Regions from separate parts of the Arthrobacter sp. 2MCAF15 genome, predicted to be linked through region 1. Evidence: riboswitches for the same ligand, from Rfam matches in the RefSeq annotation. Region 1 holds a riboswitch; each other region holds the start of a gene.

Region 1 (5,576 bases):
GCTGGTGCTGCTGCCAGTGCTGCTACCGGTGCCGTCACGGCCGGTCCTGCCTGCCGCCCCGAAGCCGCCGCCCATCGCGGAGGCGGTGGGCCCGGAGGTGGGGATCGAACCGGAATGCGGCTGGGCCACGGTGGCCAGCGTCCACGCGGTGCTCCCGAGCCCGCCGGCGAGCAGGGCCAGGATCACGACGCCGGCCGTGGCGGCCTTGCGGAACCGTGCCGGAAGGCCGGCCAGGCTGTCCACCCGCAGGAGCAGCGCGGCGGCGGCGAGGACGCCAAGGACCACCACGATCACCCGCAGACCGGGAAGCCAGGCCGGGTCGCGGCCCAGGAGCACCGCGGACCAGACCGAGGTGGCCAGAACTGTCACAGCCAGGACAATCCGGGCGGGCCAGTAGGCCCTGCCCCGCCACAGTTCGAGGGAGCCGATGCCCGCCAGGGCCGCAATCGCGGGGGCCAGGGCCACGGCGTAGTACGGATGCACGGTGCCGCTCATGAAGCTGAAGATTCCGGCGGTGATTACCAGCCAACCGCCCCACAGCAGGAGCGCCGCCCGGGTCTTTGAGGTCCGGGCCTCACGCCGCGTGAACCAGAGGCCGGCGACCAGCAGGATCAGGGCTGCCGGCAGCAGCCAGGACACCTCGCCGCCAAAACTGGTCCCAAACATGCGGGTGATCCCGGCCGTGCCGCCGAAGCCCACGTTGCCGTTGCCCCCCGGGCCGCCGGCATTGCCTCCGGGCATTCCCCCGCCGGAACCGGTGATCCGGCCCAGGCCGTTGTAGCCGAACGTGAGTTCCAGGAAGCTGTTGGTCTCCGAGCCTGCCATGTAGGGGCGGATCGAGGTCGGGGTCAATTGGAACAGGGCAATGTAGCTTCCGGCCACCACCACAATGCCTGCGCCGGCGCCCAGCAGGTGCAGGAGCCGGCGGCCGAGTGTAGTGGGCGCCGCCCACAGGTAGGCCAAGGCCAGCCCGGGAACGATCAGGAAGCCCTGCAGCATCTTGGACAGGAAGGCCAGGCCGATCACCGCGCCAGCCGCGGCAAGCCACTTCCAGCCGGGCTTCTCGATGGCGCGCGTGGTGAGGTAGGCGGCCAGCACCAGGCACATGGTCAGCATGGCGTCCGGGTTGTTGAACCGGAACATCAGGGCCGCCACCGGGGTCAGCGCCAGGGCGCCGCCGGCGAGCAGGCCCGCGGCCGGTCCGGACACCCGCTTGACGGTCAGGTACAGAAGGCCGACGGCGGCCACGCCCATGAGTGCCTGGGGAATGAGCATGCTCAGTGCCGAGAACCCGAAGATCCGTCCCGCCAGGGCCGGGATCCAGAGAGCCGCTGGCGGTTTGTCTACCGTGATGGCATTGCCGGGGTCGAGGGAGCCGAAGAGCAGCGCGGTCCAGTCCTTGGTCCCGGCCTGGATTGCTGCGGCGTAAAAGGAGTTGGCGTAGCCGGTGGCTTCCAGGTTCCACAGGTACAAGGCCGCGGTGACCACCAGCAGCAGCGCCGCCGAGGGCCGGACCCAGCGGGGCTGCCGGCCGAACAACAGGCGGTCCCGGCTGCTAAGGGGTGCGGGCGGGTTGGGTGGCGCGCCGGCGTCCTCGGATGCCGGGACGGTCGTTTCCGGGTCCAGGGGCGGGCTGCCGGCCGGTGAACCGGCACGGGAGCCGGCGGTGGGGCTGATGGTTGCCGTCATTTACTTGGCCTTTTCTGTGCGGGTTCTGTATGGGGGAGGGAAGCCTCGGGGGCGGCGGGCACCGGAGCGGTGCCGGGGACGATGGGCTCCGCAACGGTGATGGCGGCGTCCGGCGCCGGGACGGTGTTAGTCCGCCGGGGGTGGAAGACCACCAGCCGGAAGAGCAGGAATTTCACGGCAGTGGCGGCCAGATTGGCGGCGGTGACCGTAAGCAGTTCGAGCCAGCGGTCCGGTGTGGCTCCTGACGTGGCGTGAACCAGGGCGAGGGCGCCCGAGGTCAGGGCCAACCCGATCCCGAAGACCAGCAGCCCCTCGAAGTGATGGCGGGCGGCCTGACTGCCGCCCTGGATGCCGAACGTGAAGCGCCGGTTGGCCGCGGTGTTGGCCACGGCGGTGGTGAGCAGCGCGAGGAAGTTTGCCAGCTGCGGGTCCATGAATTGTCGGCAGAGCAGGAAGATTGCCAGGTACGCCAGGGTGGAGGCCACCCCGATGCTGCCGAAGCGGACCAGCTGCCCGAAGAGGCTTCCGCCGGGGCTTTGTTCCTGGAACCGCGAGGACGCCGGCAGCGGTCCGCGGGCCAGTGCGGCGCGCAGTTCGGGAACCGGGATCCGGCCCGAAACCAGGTCCCGGCTCAACCGTGCCATGCCGCGCAGGTCCGCGAGGGCGGTCTGGACGATGTCCACGCTGGAATCGGGGTCGTCGGTCCAGTCCACCGGGACTTCGTGGACGCGCAGGCCGCACTTTTCTGCCAGCACCAGCAGCTCGGTGTCGAAGAACCAGGCGTTGTCCAGGGTGTGGGGGAGCAGTTGCCGGGCCACGTCCGCCCGGATCGCCTTGAACCCGCACTGGGCGTCGCTGAAGTGGGCCCCCATGAGGGACTGCAGCAGGAAGTTGTAGCTGCGCGAGATGAACTCCCGCTTGGGTCCGCGGACCACGCGTGAGTTGCGGGTCAGCCGGGTGCCGATCGCCAGATCGGAGTGCCCCGAAATGAGCGGGGCGAGCAGGGGGCCGAGGGCCGCCAGGTCCGTGGAAAGGTCCACGTCCATGTAGGCCAGGACCGGCGACGGCGAGGAGAGCCAAACTTTGCGAAGCGCGTTTCCCCGGCCCTTTTCAGCCATGTGGACCACCATCACTTCGCGCAACTCGCGGGCCACGCGCTCCGCGGTCTTGAGGGTTCCGTCGGTGCTGGCGTTGTCCGCCACAGTGATCCGGAAAGAGTGCGGGAAGGCGCCGATAAGGTACGCGTGGAGCCGGCGCAGGCACGCTTCAAGGTCCCGCTCCTCGTTGAAGACCGGAATCGTGACGTCCAGCAACGGTGTGCTGCCGCGTGTGTCAATGGGTGCGCGCCGGCCGCCGGGGCCGGTAAGCGCTCCGGCGAACGGTCCCGGGGCCGGCGCATCGGCCACGGTCAGGCCCGACGATGCGGGCCCGGACGATGCAGGCCCCGACGGCTCAAGTCCGGACGGGGAGGGCGGGGCCGCCGGACCGGCCGGCGTCGCCGTGGAACGGGACAGGGTTCCTGTGGCCTGGTCTGTGAATGTCATGGCTCAACTTTCGCGCCGGCCCATATGAGGGCTTTAGGGCCAAGCTGTGCGGGGGCTGTGGAAGTCCGGCGCCAGGCCGGCCGGCCAAAATCGTACCGGCCGCGGACGCACAGGAGGCCCCGGATCCACGTGGATCCGGGGCCTCAACCACCCTCGCCGGGCGGTCCGGCTAGTGCCGGTTTAGTACCAGTTGTGTGCGTAGTGGAAGTTCAGCGCGCCGCAGGGGGAGCCGTAGCGTTCCTTGACGTAGTTCAGGCCCCAATTGATCTGGGTCCGGTAGTTGGTCATGTAGTCGGCACCGGCGCTCGCCATCTTCGAGGCGGGCAGGGACTGAACCACTCCGTAGGCGCCGCTGCTGGCGTTGGTGGCGGTGGTCTTCCAGTCCGATTCCTTGGTCCAGAGCTTCTGCAGGCACTGCATCTCACCAGGGGCCCAGCCATAGCTGCCCAGCTGGGACGCGGCGTACGCCTGGGCTCCGGCGGGGTCGTCGACAGCAACCGGTGCGGGGGCGGGAACAGCTGCCGGTGCCGGTGCCGATGCGGGAGCGGGGGCCGGTGCAGGAGCGGCTGCGGGAGCCGGTGCCGGTGCGGGAGCGGCCGCGGGAGCCGGGGCCGGTGCGGGCGCAGCAGCAACCGGGGCGGCCGGGGGCTCGGCGGCCTTGACTTCCGAGAGCGTGGGTGCCACGTTTTTTTCCGCCGGAGCGGCGATCTGGACTCGTTCGAAGTTGAGCTTGGCCAGCGGATCGGCGCTCGTGGCCGTTTGGCTGCCCGCAGCATTCGTGTGAGTGCCCGGCTCCGCCGCCTGGCTGGCGGCGCCGCCTCCCACCAGCAGGGCGCAAGCGGCGGTTACGACGGCGGCGCGGCGTGCAGTGATGCCGAGTCCGGTAGTCAGCTTGGACAGGGCGGATGCCTGCGTGGCTGGTTCGGCGCGGTGGCGCGACTTGGTGGAGCGGAAATGGGAATCGCCGTCAGGGCGCGTTTGTACCTGGAGTTCAGTCATGATGGGCCTCTCAACGCCGGCGGAGTTAGCTGTCGGGTTCGGATGAGGTCATCCGGCCGCACGGAAAATCACGTGTCGGCTTCACCCCGAGGGCGCATGAATGCAGAATGCCCGGGAACTCTGGGTCCCCCGCCTCTGCCTGGTCCAGCGGAATCCGGGAAGCGGCAGAGTTTGGCGTCCGTCCGGATATGCGGCACCAATGGAGGCCGCACCACAACGACGCTACAGGACCTCGGCGCTTAAGTCACATTTTGGTAACAGGAGTCACAGCGGGCGGGGTGTCGGCTTGCGCAGGAACATTGCGCGGGTCGGCGGTGAATCCTGCTGGGCCTACAACGACGGCGGCGCCGCGGGCAGCCGCACCGCAAACTCCGTGCGGCCGGGCCGGGAGGTGACTTCAACGGTGCCCCCGTGGGCCTCCACAATCGACTGGACAATGGACAAGCCCAGACCGCTCGTGCCCTCCGAGGTCGGGGCGTGAGCAGCTGCCCCGGCACTGCCACGGCTGCCGGAAGGAGTACCGGAAACGGCCCCGGAAGCCGGGCGGACGGCGGGCCCGGACCTGGCCCCCGCCGTCGCAGCGACCGGTGTGTTGGCGGGGCTGGCGGTGGGATTGGTGCGCGCGGCGTCGGCCCGTGCGAACCGGGCGAAGACCCGGCCGATGAATTCCGGGGCGATGCCGCTGCCGTTGTCCGTCACGGTAACCACGGCGCTTCCATCCGCCGAACGCATCACGCCCGTGACCACCGTGGTCCCGGGGTCCGTGTGCTTGCGCGCATTGGACAGGAGGTTGGCGAGGACCTGGTGAAGCTGGGTCGCATCGCCGCGGACCACCACGGGCTCCTCCGGAAGTTCCAGCTGCCAGACGCGGTCCGGGGCCATGACTTTCTCATCGCTCACCGTCTCAATGGCCAGCTGCGTGAGGTCGACGTCGCTGACCTTCAGCGGCTGTCCCTCGTCCAGGCGCGCCAGTAAAAGCAGGTCCTCAACCAGGGTGGTCATGCGTTCGGACTGGCTTTGCACGCGGGCGAGGGACCTCTCGCCGTCGGCGGTGAAGTGCTCTGTCATCCGCATCAGCTCGGTGTAGCCGCGGATAGCCGTCAGCGGCGTGCGGAGTTCATGCGAGGCATCGGCGACAAACTGCCGCACCTTCATCTCGCTCTCCTGCCGCGCCTCCAGGGCGTTGGAGACGTTGTCCAGCATCTGGTTCAGCGCATAGCCCACGCTGCCCACCTCCGTGCCCTGGTGGGCGGCCGACGCCGGGACGCGCACCCCGAGCGCCACCTCACCTGCGTCCAGCGGCAGGCGGGAGACCTTGGTGGCGACCTCGGAGAGTTGTTCCAG
Region 2 (5,576 bases), on a different contig from region 1:
CGCGAGCCACGAATTGCGAACGCCCTTGACCATCCTGGATACCAGGATCCAACTCGCCCAGCGAAACACGGTGCCCGGCTCCAGGCAAAGCCAGGACCTGGCCCGGATCCGGGAGGACGCTGCGACGCTGACCGGGATTGTCAACGAACTGCTGCTCGCCGCGACGGCGGACGCCCCGGACCGCTCCGCACCCCCTGCCGATCTCGCCGACGCCGCCGCAGGCGTCGCAGGGAGCCTCCAATTGGTGGCAGACCAGCGTGAGGTCCGCATGGATTTCTCCGCCGACGCCCGGCCGTTGGCCCGCATCGAGAAGAATGCGCTGCGCCGTGCCGTGCTGGCCCTGGCGGACAACGCCCTCGCGCACACTCCTCCGGGCGGCCGTGTGACCATCAGGACCTCGATCGAGCAGAACAGCGCGGTGATTACCGTCGCGGATACAGGAACCGGGATTACCGGCGTGGATCAGGCCCGGATCTTTGACCGCTTCGTCCGGACCGCCAGCACCGGCGGCTCACACGGACAGCGGAGCTTTGGCATCGGCCTGGCTTTGGTCCGCGAGATCGCCGTCGCCGCTGGCGGCGCCGTCGAGGTGGCTGCGACTGGAGCCGAGGGAACGGTCATGAAGATGACGCTTCCGCTGGCCGGAAGCGTCACTGCCTGAAGCGGCAATGCCTGAAGTGGTGTGCCCCTGGACACACGGCAATGCTGGCAGATAGGACGGCAGACACAGAAAAGACCGGCGATCGATTGCCCCCAAAGGAAATCGATCGCCGGTCTTTCCGGGTTGCCTGGCCCCGGCAGGGCTGCCTGGCCCCTACTGGAATAGGAGCGCTGGATTAGGCGCGGACGAAGGTCACGCCACCGGTCGCGGTGAGCCAGGACAGCGGGTGGACCATGGTCTGGTTCTTACCGTTCATGCCGCCGCTGATCACCTGGCCGTTGCCGGCGTAGATGCCAACGTGGCCGGACTGGACCACCATGTCGCCAGGCTGCGGGGTGCCCACAACGGTTCCGAGGCCAAGGAATGCCCGGGGACCGATGTCGCCAACGGGCTTGCCTGCGGCGCCAAGGGCCTTTTCGACCATGGCGGTGCAGTCCTGGGTGATACCCAGCTGGCTGTAGGCGGCAGAAAGCATGATGGCGTTGCGTCCGCCGGCGGGCGCCGCAGCCGGCGCGGCGGCGGGGGCCGACTGCACCTGCACTGTTGCCTTAGGTGCTGCTGCGGGCGCTGCCGCCGGGGCAGCTGCGGGAGCCGGTGCCGCGGCAACAGGCTGTTCGATGACCGGCGCGGCGACGGAAGCCACCGCGGGGCGGTCGAAGCTGATCTTGACGCTGGAATCGGCGTTGACGGGGGCGCTGACCTGTCCCGCTACGTCCACCTTGGAGGCCGGAGCGGAGTCCCGCTGCACGGGGGTCGAGGCGGCGTTGGCGGCCATCGAGCCCGTCAGCACCAGCCCGGAGGCGGCGGCGAGAATGGCGCTATGGCGCGCAAAAGTACTGATTGAAGACATGGATGTAGCCTCTCCCAATGCCTGCGAGGTGAGCTGTCGGATTCGGATGGGAGTCACCCGGCCGCACTCCCGGGCCCGTCATGGCGGGCGCTGTGCGGCTTCACCCCAAGACCTGCATGTCAGCAGGCCAAAAGTGGTTTCCCCGTCTCTGCCGGCGTCGATGCGAGTTACCCCCGGGGCCGCGGCAGAGTTAGGCAATCGGCTGGGGAGCGCCTGTATCGGAGAAACAGGCACCTAACCACCGTAACGCGAACCGCACGCCAATGTCACATTCAGGTAACGGAGGCCACAGTGCCGTCCGTCGGTTGCCCATGGGGCGGGGCCGCATCCGAACGTAGGATGATGCCATCAGCACCACCTCGAAGCGGAGGCCCGAAATGAACAGCCTGTGTGTCGCCATCTGCCAGTTGAGCAGCCAGCCCAAGGAGGATTTCGACGTCAATACCGAGCTGCTGATCTTGGACGGCCGGGACGTCCATGTGGCCACCTGGGATGCGGAACCTCGTGACAGGGGCTTCGACGAGCACGTGCTCAATGACCGGGTGGACTCGCTAGGCTACATGGTTGTCAACGACTGGGCCTTCCTGGAGGGAAAGGCCTACGCCGTGGTGGAACGGCGGTCAACGACCTCCTGATTGCCAACACCCAGGCCACTGCAGGGTCAACGGGACTAATCTCTTTCCATGACGAAGGACCCGGTGGCCACGGACGCCACCATCCAGGCCGAGCCTGCTGCCCCGGTGGGCCCCGGGCAGGTCCGGCGGGGCGAGCCGTGACGTTCCTGTCCCTGGCGCTGATCGCCGTCGTCGCACTGGCCGGCCCGCTTCTGGCGCTGCCGGTGCGCTGGCGGTTGCCCGTGGTGCTGGGAGAGCTGCTGGCCGGCATCGTGATCGGGCGCTCGGGCCTGGCCCTGGTTGATCCGGCGGACCCGACGTTCAGCCTGCTGGCCAATATCGGGTTTGCGCTAATGATGTTTGTGGCCGGAACCCATGTTCCCGTGCGGGATCCGCAGATCCGCTCCGCCCTCGGCAGTGGTTCCCGCCGCGCCGCTGCGTGCGCGGCGGCAGCGGTGGCGGTCGGAACCGGCATAGGCCTGCTCTTTGGGACTGGACATGCTCCCCTCTACGCAGTGCTTCTGGCATCCTCCTCAGCCGCGCTGGTCCTGCCGATCATCGATTCCCTCCGCCTCGGCGGACCCCACGTCATCTCCATGACTGCGCAAGTGGCCATCGCGGACGTAGCCTGCATAGTGGCGCTGCCGCTCATGGTGGACCCGCCGCACGCGCTCCGGGCGGCGCTGGGCGTGCTCACGGTGACCGGCTGCGCGGTGGTTCTCTTTGTCGTACTGCGCTGGCTCGATCGCAGGGGAATCAACGGGCGCATGCACCGACTTTCCGAAAGCCGCAAGTTTGCCCTCGAGCTGCGGATCCAGCTGGTGGTTCTCTTCGCCCTGGCCGCGGTCGCGACGTGGAGCAACGTGTCCGTGATGTTGGCAGGCTTTTCCCTCGGCCTGGCGGTGGCCGCCGTCGGGGAACCGAGGCGGCTGGCCCGGCAACTGTTCGCCCTCAGCGACGGCTTCCTGGGTCCGGTGTTCTTCGTCTGGCTGGGCGCATCACTGACCCTTAAGGACCTGGCCGGACATCCGGACATGATCGCCCTCGGTGTGGCGCTGGGCGTCGGCGCCCTGTTGACGCACGCCGCCCTGGTGGTACTGGGGCTCCCGTTGCCCCTCGGAGTGCTGTCGGCGGCCCAACTCGGCATACCTGCCGCGGCGGCGAGCATCGGGACGCAACTCCAGGTCCTGCTCCCGGGCGAGGCCGCGGCCCTGCTGGTGGGCGCGCTGGTCACCATAGCCGCGAGCGCCGTCGCCGGATCACGGGCCGCCAGGGGTTTCTCGCTGCCCGCAAAGGCCGGCGGCAGGTCCGGCGATACCGGCAGCGCCGTAGGACCAAGCGGACCGAGCGGACCGAGCGGACCGGGAGGGCCGAAAGACTGAACAAGGCGACGGGCTGGGGCGCCTGCCAGACGGCACCCTCCGGCCGTGCCGGACGGAGGGTTCTGGGGGTCACCCCACGGCTGTGAATTGCAGCTCGGGTCGCCTCTTGGCCATCTCGGCGCGGACGCGGAACACCGCTTCCCGGACCGCACCGTCGTCTGCGTCGGCGTCGGCGTCGAACTTCCCGGAAGGCTCGCCGAGCACCGCGGTGGCGTGACGGATGAACCGGTCCCAGTCCCCCGCCCCGGAGCGCAGCGCCAGCAACGGCGAGAGCAGCGCGGCCCGGCGCAGCCAGGCATCGGGCTCGCGCACCCACCGGTCCAGCACGCTGTCGGCCCGCACCCTGGCCAGGACGTCGAGCCCGTCCACCAGGGGCCCGACGACGTCGACGGCGAGCGGATCCACGAGGTCCCGCAGCCGCGCCTCCCGGATGAAGCCCTCCAGCCGGGTGAGGTCGGTATTGGTCAGCAGCTTCACATTGGCCTGCAGCAGCACCACGGCGGCCAGGCGGCGCTCGAAAACCGGCGCCGTCGACAGCTGCGCGCCCCACAGCTCGGAGCTCAGCGCAGCGATCTCATCGCGGGACAGCCCGGGATAGCGGCGGCCGGCATCCCGAACGGTCCCGCGCACGGCACCCACGGAAGCACCGTAGTACCGGAGTCCCCGGCCTCCCGGCTCCTGTTCCAGCCGGGACTGCAGCTCGTCGGCACGGCGCCAGGAGCCCTCCCGCTGCAGTGCGAGGTCAATGAATTCGCCAGCATCACTCACGTGTCCATTCTTTCCCCTAGCGGCTCGGGGTGGAAACGCGGGGCATCTTCGCCTTGATCGGCCGGCCGAGCTTATCTGCCTAGACTGATATGGCAAGTCTCCGATCGAAAGCGGTTCACGCAACCATGCACACCAAACTGACACTCGCCGCCGCACTTTCCGCCATGACGCTGGCGGTGGCAGCGTGCGCAGGCCCCGGGCCGTCTACTGCACCCTCTACCGCACCGCCGTCTGAGTCTCCCGCGACATCCGCGGCGCCGGCCCCGGATTTTGCGTTGGACATCGCGGGGGCGCCGGGTCGGATCGCCCAGGCCGGTCTCGCGGTGCTGACGGCGGAGGGCAACGTGGACCACTATCACGCGCATCTGGACGTGCTGAAAGACGGCAAGCCTGTCGCGGTGCCGGCCAATATCGGCATAACGGCGGGACCCGACCACAGGGCCAACGGCATCTCGGCGCTGCACACCCACGACACCACAGGCGTGGTGCACATCGAATCCCCCACCGCGGGCCAGGTCTTCAGCCTCGGGCAGCTCCTGACGGAATGGGGTGTCCTCGGTGGCAGCGGCGCCCCGGGCACCGGAACGGGTCCGCTGGACGGCTGGACCCTCTACGTGAACGGCGAGAAGTACAACGCCGGGATCCGGGACCTGCCTCTGAGGGCGCACGACGAGATCGTCCTGTCCTACGGCACCGCGCCGGCGAAGATCCAGGCCTCCTACGATTTCCCGCCTGGAGAGTGAAGCGAGCAAGGGCGGCCGCAGGCTGCACGCCCGCCGCGCCGTAGCTATGCACAATTGTGCAGCAGTCTGACCATTTAGCCCCACAGGCAGCACTCCCGCCCTAAAAGCCTGCACGAACGTGCAATGTAGCGATATCTGCGGAACGCCCTTCCTAGCATGAAGTGATAGAAGTGAGCCGGATCACTGCGGGGGCTGATCCCCTACCTCGCTTCCCATCACACAGACCGTCACTGATGACGCGTCCAACCGAAGAGGTACTCCGTGTCCTACCCCAGAACGCCCGCAGCACTCGCCGCGCTGGCAACCACAACCCTGGCACTGGTTTCCGCAGCCCTGATGGGCATGCCGGCAGCCCAGGCCGCTACCAGCGACGTTTCGCCACCGGGCGCCAACGACTGGACCTGCAAGCCCTCGGCAGCCCACCCCTACCCGGTAATCCTGGTACCGGGGACCTTTGAGAGCATGGCAAAAAACTGGGCCACGATTTCGCCGGCGCTCAAGAACCAGGGCTACTGCGTTTACGCTCTGAACTACGGCGCCACCAACGGCATCGACGCC
Region 3 (5,576 bases), on a different contig from region 1:
GGATCACCGAATATTTTTTCACCGGCGCGGCCGTGCGCGCGCAAAGTTCATGGCGCGGTCACGCAAAAGACCCCCGCCAAAGGGCGGGGGTCTTTCGAAATGCTGGAGTGCTGTGGCTTAGCCGCCGACGCGGATGAAGACCGGGCCGGAGCCGACGTTCACGCTGTACAGCGCGGTGGTGCCGCCGTTCCAGCCGCCGTGGACTGCCATGCCGTTGCCGACGTAAACCGCGATGTGGGCCATGCCCACGCCGCCGTTCTGGTAGTAGGCGAGGTCGCCCGGGCGTGCCTCGGCGGCGCTCACGGTGCGGCCCAGGGACAGGTAACCTGCCGGCCAGCCGTGGTAGTGGATGCCGGCCGCGGCCAGGGCGTTGGTGGCGAGGGCGGTGCAGTCCTGCGAAACGCCGATCTGTGCGTAGGCAGCAGCGGCGATGGTCGCGCCAGCTCCGCTGCCGATGCCGGCCGGAGCCTGGGCAGCGACGCCGCCGCTGACGCCAAGCTCGGTGCCGCCGGCGCGGGAGGCCGTGGAGTCCTGGACCTGCACAACGGGCTTCGGGGCCTCAACGACGGGAGCCGGCGTGGTGGTCACGGCGGGCTTCTCGTAGGAGATCGCGATGCTGGAGGCAGCCGAAATGGTGGCCGGAGCGGCGGACTGGACTTCCAGGGCCGAAGCGGAGGTGGATTCGCGCTGAACGTTGGTCTCAGCAGCGTTGGCTGCGATTCCGCTGGTCAGAACCAGGCCGGAAGCTGCGGCGATGACCGCGGCCTGACGGCCCATGCCACCGGCGTTGTCGCCGACAGCCTTAGCAATAACAGCCAGCGAGTTGGTCTTGGTGACCTCGACTCGGTGCCGTGCAACGGTTGCACGAGTAGTCATTAAGTTCTCTCTTTCGTGATCCTTGGACCGCGCGCTTTCGGGCGCGGACTGAGGACGCTCCGGCATCTTGGGGGTACGCCGGATCGCCCCGAAATTGGGTTACTTAGCGAAGGGTGTACTGCGAAGACGCGCCAAAAGCGGAAACTGCATGCTGTCCGGACTCGGTAGAGATTGAGCCTGCGGAACGTGATCCCATCCGGGCGCCTGAAAGGGCGGCACGTGATGTGGATTCCAGCGAGCTCGAAGGAGCCTCGCCGGTGCGCATGCGCGCAGAATTGTGGCGTGAAGACACGAAAGTAGCCTCTCCCAATGCCTACGAGGTGAGCTGTCGGATTCGGATGGGAGTCACCCGGCCGCGCTGCTTCCTTGGAAGCTTTGCGACTTAACCCCTAGGCCTTCTTTCGAAGGCCAAAATTGGTTCCCCCGCCCCTGCCAGACGATGTAATGCGAACGGACCTTGAGCGGTGGCAGAGCTAGGCAATCCACTCAAGAGCGCCAACTTCGGAAAAGTTGGCGTGCTTCAAACCCTACAGCAGTCTTGACCCAATGTCACATTCAGATCACGGCGTGTCACAAGGATTCGATAGCGGTCCATCATCTTTTTAGAGCCATCCGAGCGGGTCAACGACGTCGCCGTTGACCATCACTTCAAAGTGGAGGTGGCAGCCCGTGGAGGCGCCCGTGGTCCCGCTCATGGCGATGACATCTCCGCGCGATACCTTCTGGCCGACCCTGACCGAGGCCGAGGACAGGTGGTTGTACGTGGTCTCCAGGCCGTTGCCGTGGTCAATGACGACCCGGTTTCCGCCGCCATAGGGATGCCATCCGCTGAACGTCACTGTGCCGCTGGCGGCCGCGTGGACGGCCGTACCGCACTGGGCGGCAAAGTCCTGGCCGCGGTGGAACTCGCCCGCACCGCCGGTAATGGGGCTGACACGGTAGCCGAACGGCGAGGCGGTGATCATCTGGTCCAGCGGCGCGCCGAGGGTGCCGGCCGATGCCGCGCGTGTGATGCTGCCCACAGACTGGGCGCTGAGCAGCTGCTTGAGCTTCCCGTCCGGATCACCCTTCGTGGTGACGGCCGTTCGGCTGAAATCGACTTTTGCGGCGGCGGCAGCCGTGACATCCGGCTGTACTGCAGCAGAGAGGGCGCCTGTTCCATCAGCATTGGAGGCCAGCACGGGACTCGTGGCGGGGACCGTCACAGTGAGGACCAGGCCCGTTGCGGCCAGTGCGATGCCGGCCTTCTGCCCGACCCCACTGGCCGCGGCAAATTCCGTTACCTGACGGAACGGGCTGCGCCGCCGCCGGCGTTCATCGCGGTGCGCGTCGCGGGGGCGTTCGGCCATATGCTCTACGGCGGGACGCGGCTCCGGAGCGGGACCGGTCGCGCGGCGACGGCCCCTGGCGGTCTGGGTGGTCAAGAACGGTTCCTCTCTGGATAGCCTGCGAAGTTAGCTGTCGGATTCGGGTCAGAGAGTTCAAAGACCCGGTCCGCCGTTGCAAGCAGCCAGACAGAGAGGCATCCCTGGGGATCCCTCGATGGACGTTGCTTGCCGCTGACGGACTTCACCCCAAGGCTGCTGAAGCAGCAGCCGAAAGTGGTTCCCCCGCCCCTGCCAGGAGGTGGTTCTGCGACTGATCCGCTGGCAGGGCTCGGCTTCGGATCAGGTAACGCTTTGGTATCGGCACTGGCCACTAACTATAGGGGATTAAGCCGTCCGGTAATAAATCCGTAACCCCAGATGTGCAGAACTCATGGGTCGTCCCATGACCGGCGCGTTGTGGCTGGTCAGGCGACTGTTACAAAGACGTGCGCCGCAACCTCGGGCGGCAACTCCAGGGCACCCTCGATATCGGGAACGCGGACCGAGATGTACTCCCCCACCCGCTCCAGCGACACCAGCGCACCAGGCCGAATTCCACCCTCGTCGAGCTGGGCCAGAAGCTCCGGCTCCACCTGGATCGGCTCCGCGAGCCGGTTGACCGTGACCCGCGAACCCGCACCGTAGCCGGCCATGGCCTCCAGCAGGTTCACGGCCCCATCGGCCGGGGCGCCGTTGGACACGCCGCCAAGATCGGCAAGACCGGGAATGGGGTTTCCGTAGGGCGAAACGGTGGGGTGGTCCAGCATCTCAAAAATTCGCCGCTCAACCCGCTCACTCATGACATGCTCCCAGCGGCACGCCTCCTCGTGGACATAGGCCCAGTCGAGTCCGATCACGTCGGCGAGCAGGCGTTCGGCGAGGCGGTGCTTGCGCATGACGCCGATGGCGCGTTTCCGTCCGGTTTCGGTCAGTTCAAGGTGCCGGTCGCCCGAAACAACCACCAGTCCGTCGCGTTCCATCCGGCCGATGGTCTGCGAGACAGTGGGGCCGGAGTGGCGGAGCCGTTCGGCAATGCGGGCGCGCAGAGCAACGATGTTTTCTTCTTCAAGTTCCAGAATGGTCCGAAGATACATCTCCGTAGTATCGATCAGATCAGTCATTCAGCTCAGCTCCTCGAGCGCAGTCCGTGCGTCATTCCCACCGTACCGCGTGCGGGCTGCATGCAGGATGCGCCTGGCAAGAACCGCCGTACGTTCGCATGCCAGCCTAGCCTATTTTGAATTACTCCGGATAATTTTCGTCCGGGCTGGCGCTGCCCCCGAGCGCCCGCGCGCCGGCAGTTCCCGGGCGTCTCAATGACCGGACTGTGACAGGGCCTTTTCCGCGTGGCCGGTACCCGTCAGGCAGAATGAAACAGGCAGAATAAACAGGGGGGCCGTTGTAGCCATCCCCTACCGGGCCACCTTCCAGCCACGCTACGAACCAGCCGAAAATTGGAGCCACTGTGAGCGACACCAGCATCGCGATCCCCGCCAACCTCCTGCCCAAGGACGGCCGGTTCGGCGCCGGTCCGTCCAAGGTCAGGCCGGAACAGATGGAGGCCCTCGCCGCGTCGGCGAAGCTGCTGGGGACCTCGCACCGCCAGGCACCCGTGAAGAACCTGGTCGGCTCGGTGCGCAGCGGCCTGAGCGAATTCTTCCGTGCGCCCGAGGGCTACGAAGTGATCCTGGGCGTGGGCGGATCCACTGCATTCTGGGACATCGCCAGCTTTGGGCTCGTGGAGGACAAGGCGCAGCACCTCTCCTTCGGCGAGTTCGGCTCGAAGTTTGCCTCGGCGACCAACAAGGCACCGTTCCTTGCCGAGTCCTCCATCATCAAGGCCGAACCCGGCACACGCCCCATAGCCCGGGCGGAGGCCGGCGTCGACGTTTACGCGTGGCCGCAGAACGAGACCTCAACCGGCGTGGCGGCCCCCGTCCGCCGCGTGGCAGGCGCCGATGAGGGGTCGCTGGTGCTGGTGGACGCGACCTCCGCCGCGGGCGGGCTGGACGTGGACGTGGCGGAGTCCGACGTGTACTACTTCGCGCCGCAAAAGAACTTCGCGTCCGACGGCGGCCTGTGGCTGGGCCTGTTCTCCCCGGCGGCGCTGGAGCGGGCGGCACGGATCAAGGCCGGCAACCGCTGGATTCCCGATTTCCTGGACCTCCAGACGGCGATCGATAACTCCCGGCTGAACCAGACCTACAACACGCCCGCCCTGGCCACCCTGGTGACCCTGGATGCCCAGGTGCAGTGGCTCAACGCCAACGGCGGCCTGGACTTCGCGGCCGGACGGACGGCCGATTCGGCCGGCCGCATCTACCGCTGGGCCGAGGCGTCCAGCTACGCCACGCCGTTCGTGGCCAAGGCCGAGGACCGTTCCAACGTGATCGCCACGATCGACTTCGACGAATCGATCGATGCCTCGGCGATCGCCAAGGTGCTCCGCGCCAACGGCGTCGTCGACACAGAGCCGTACCGCAAGCTGGGCCGCAACCAGCTGCGCATCGCCACTTTCGTGGCGATCGAGCCGGACGATGTCTCGGCACTGCTCGAGTGCATCGACTTCGTGGTGGCAGAACTCAAGAAGTAGCTTCAGCGTCCGACGGCGTCGCCGCGGCACCAGAACCTGGTGTCGTGTCGGCGCCGTTTCCGCTTTCGACGCGGAAGTACCGCAGCCCGCGCGCCCGGCGGTTGAAGTGGAGCCGCAAGTGCTGGGCCCGGATGATCCACACCAGCCCGATCAGGGCCGCGAGCAAGCCGGCGCCGGCGGCAACCCCCATGGACCAGCGGGGGCCGGCGGTGTTGGCCACCCAGCCGACCAGCGGCGCCCCGATGGGGGTTCCGCCCATGAAGATTGCCATGTAGAGGGCCATCACCCGGCCCCGCATGACGGGGTCCGTGGTGGTCTGGACGTACCCGTTGGCGCTGGTCATCATGGTGATTGCGAACAGCCCCACCGGCACCAGCGCCGCGCCGTACCAGAAATAGCTGGGGGCCAGCGCCGCGATACCAGAGGTCACGCCGAAGGCAGCGGCCGCCCCGAAGATGACCCGCAGCCGTGGCTTCCCCCGGCCGGCGGACATCAGCGCCCCCGCCACGGAGCCGATGGCCATGATCGAATTCATCAGGCCGAAGGCCCCGGCGTCGAGGCCGAATTCCGTGCCCACCATGGCCGCGATGTAGAGGGCGAAATTCAGCCCCAGGGTTCCCACGATGAAGATGGCCACGAGCACCACGATCAGGTCCGGACGGTGCCTGACATAGCGCAGCCCCTCCCGGATCCTGCCCTTGCCCGCCGGGGCGCGCGGCAGCCGGCGCAGCGAGGCCGCC

What was found. A riboswitch is a leader RNA that binds a small molecule or an ion and turns the genes downstream of it on or off. The one in region 1 is predicted to bind cyclic di-AMP.
Region 2: another riboswitch for cyclic di-AMP. It lies ahead of AB4089_RS08445 (hypothetical protein); the one in region 1 lies ahead of AB4089_RS19610 (hypothetical protein).
Region 3: another riboswitch for cyclic di-AMP. It lies ahead of AB4089_RS14175 (M23 family metallopeptidase); the one in region 1 lies ahead of AB4089_RS19610 (hypothetical protein).

Annotation. Positions count from the first base shown of each region.
Region 1 is NZ_JBFRGZ010000021.1:26,283-31,858, forward strand. Features, by position in the region: gene AB4089_RS19600 (glycosyltransferase family 39 protein) at 1-1,689, opposite strand, end outside; gene AB4089_RS19605 (glycosyltransferase) at 1,686-3,233, opposite strand; gene AB4089_RS19610 (hypothetical protein) at 3,414-4,232, opposite strand; cyclic di-AMP (ydaO/yuaA leader) riboswitch at 4,235-4,392, opposite strand; gene AB4089_RS19615 (HAMP domain-containing sensor histidine kinase) at 4,563-5,576, opposite strand, start outside.
Region 2 is NZ_JBFRGZ010000005.1:169,835-175,410, reverse strand. Features, by position in the region: gene AB4089_RS08450 (sensor histidine kinase) at 1-661, shown strand, start outside; gene AB4089_RS08445 (hypothetical protein) at 837-1,511, opposite strand; cyclic di-AMP (ydaO/yuaA leader) riboswitch at 1,516-1,715, opposite strand; gene AB4089_RS08440 (hypothetical protein) at 1,889-2,146, shown strand; gene AB4089_RS08435 (cation:proton antiporter) at 2,284-3,507, shown strand; gene AB4089_RS08430 (DNA alkylation repair protein) at 3,577-4,275, opposite strand; gene AB4089_RS08425 (DUF4430 domain-containing protein) at 4,401-5,018, shown strand; gene AB4089_RS08420 (esterase/lipase family protein) at 5,355-5,576, shown strand, end outside.
Region 3 is NZ_JBFRGZ010000012.1:21,030-26,605, reverse strand. Features, by position in the region: gene AB4089_RS14180 (NlpC/P60 family protein) at 118-876, opposite strand; cyclic di-AMP (ydaO/yuaA leader) riboswitch at 1,173-1,342, opposite strand; gene AB4089_RS14175 (M23 family metallopeptidase) at 1,479-2,300, opposite strand; cyclic di-AMP (ydaO/yuaA leader) riboswitch at 2,305-2,518, opposite strand; gene AB4089_RS14170 (metal-dependent transcriptional regulator) at 2,669-3,364, opposite strand; gene serC (phosphoserine transaminase) at 3,709-4,836, shown strand; gene AB4089_RS14160 (MFS transporter) at 4,826-5,576, opposite strand, start outside.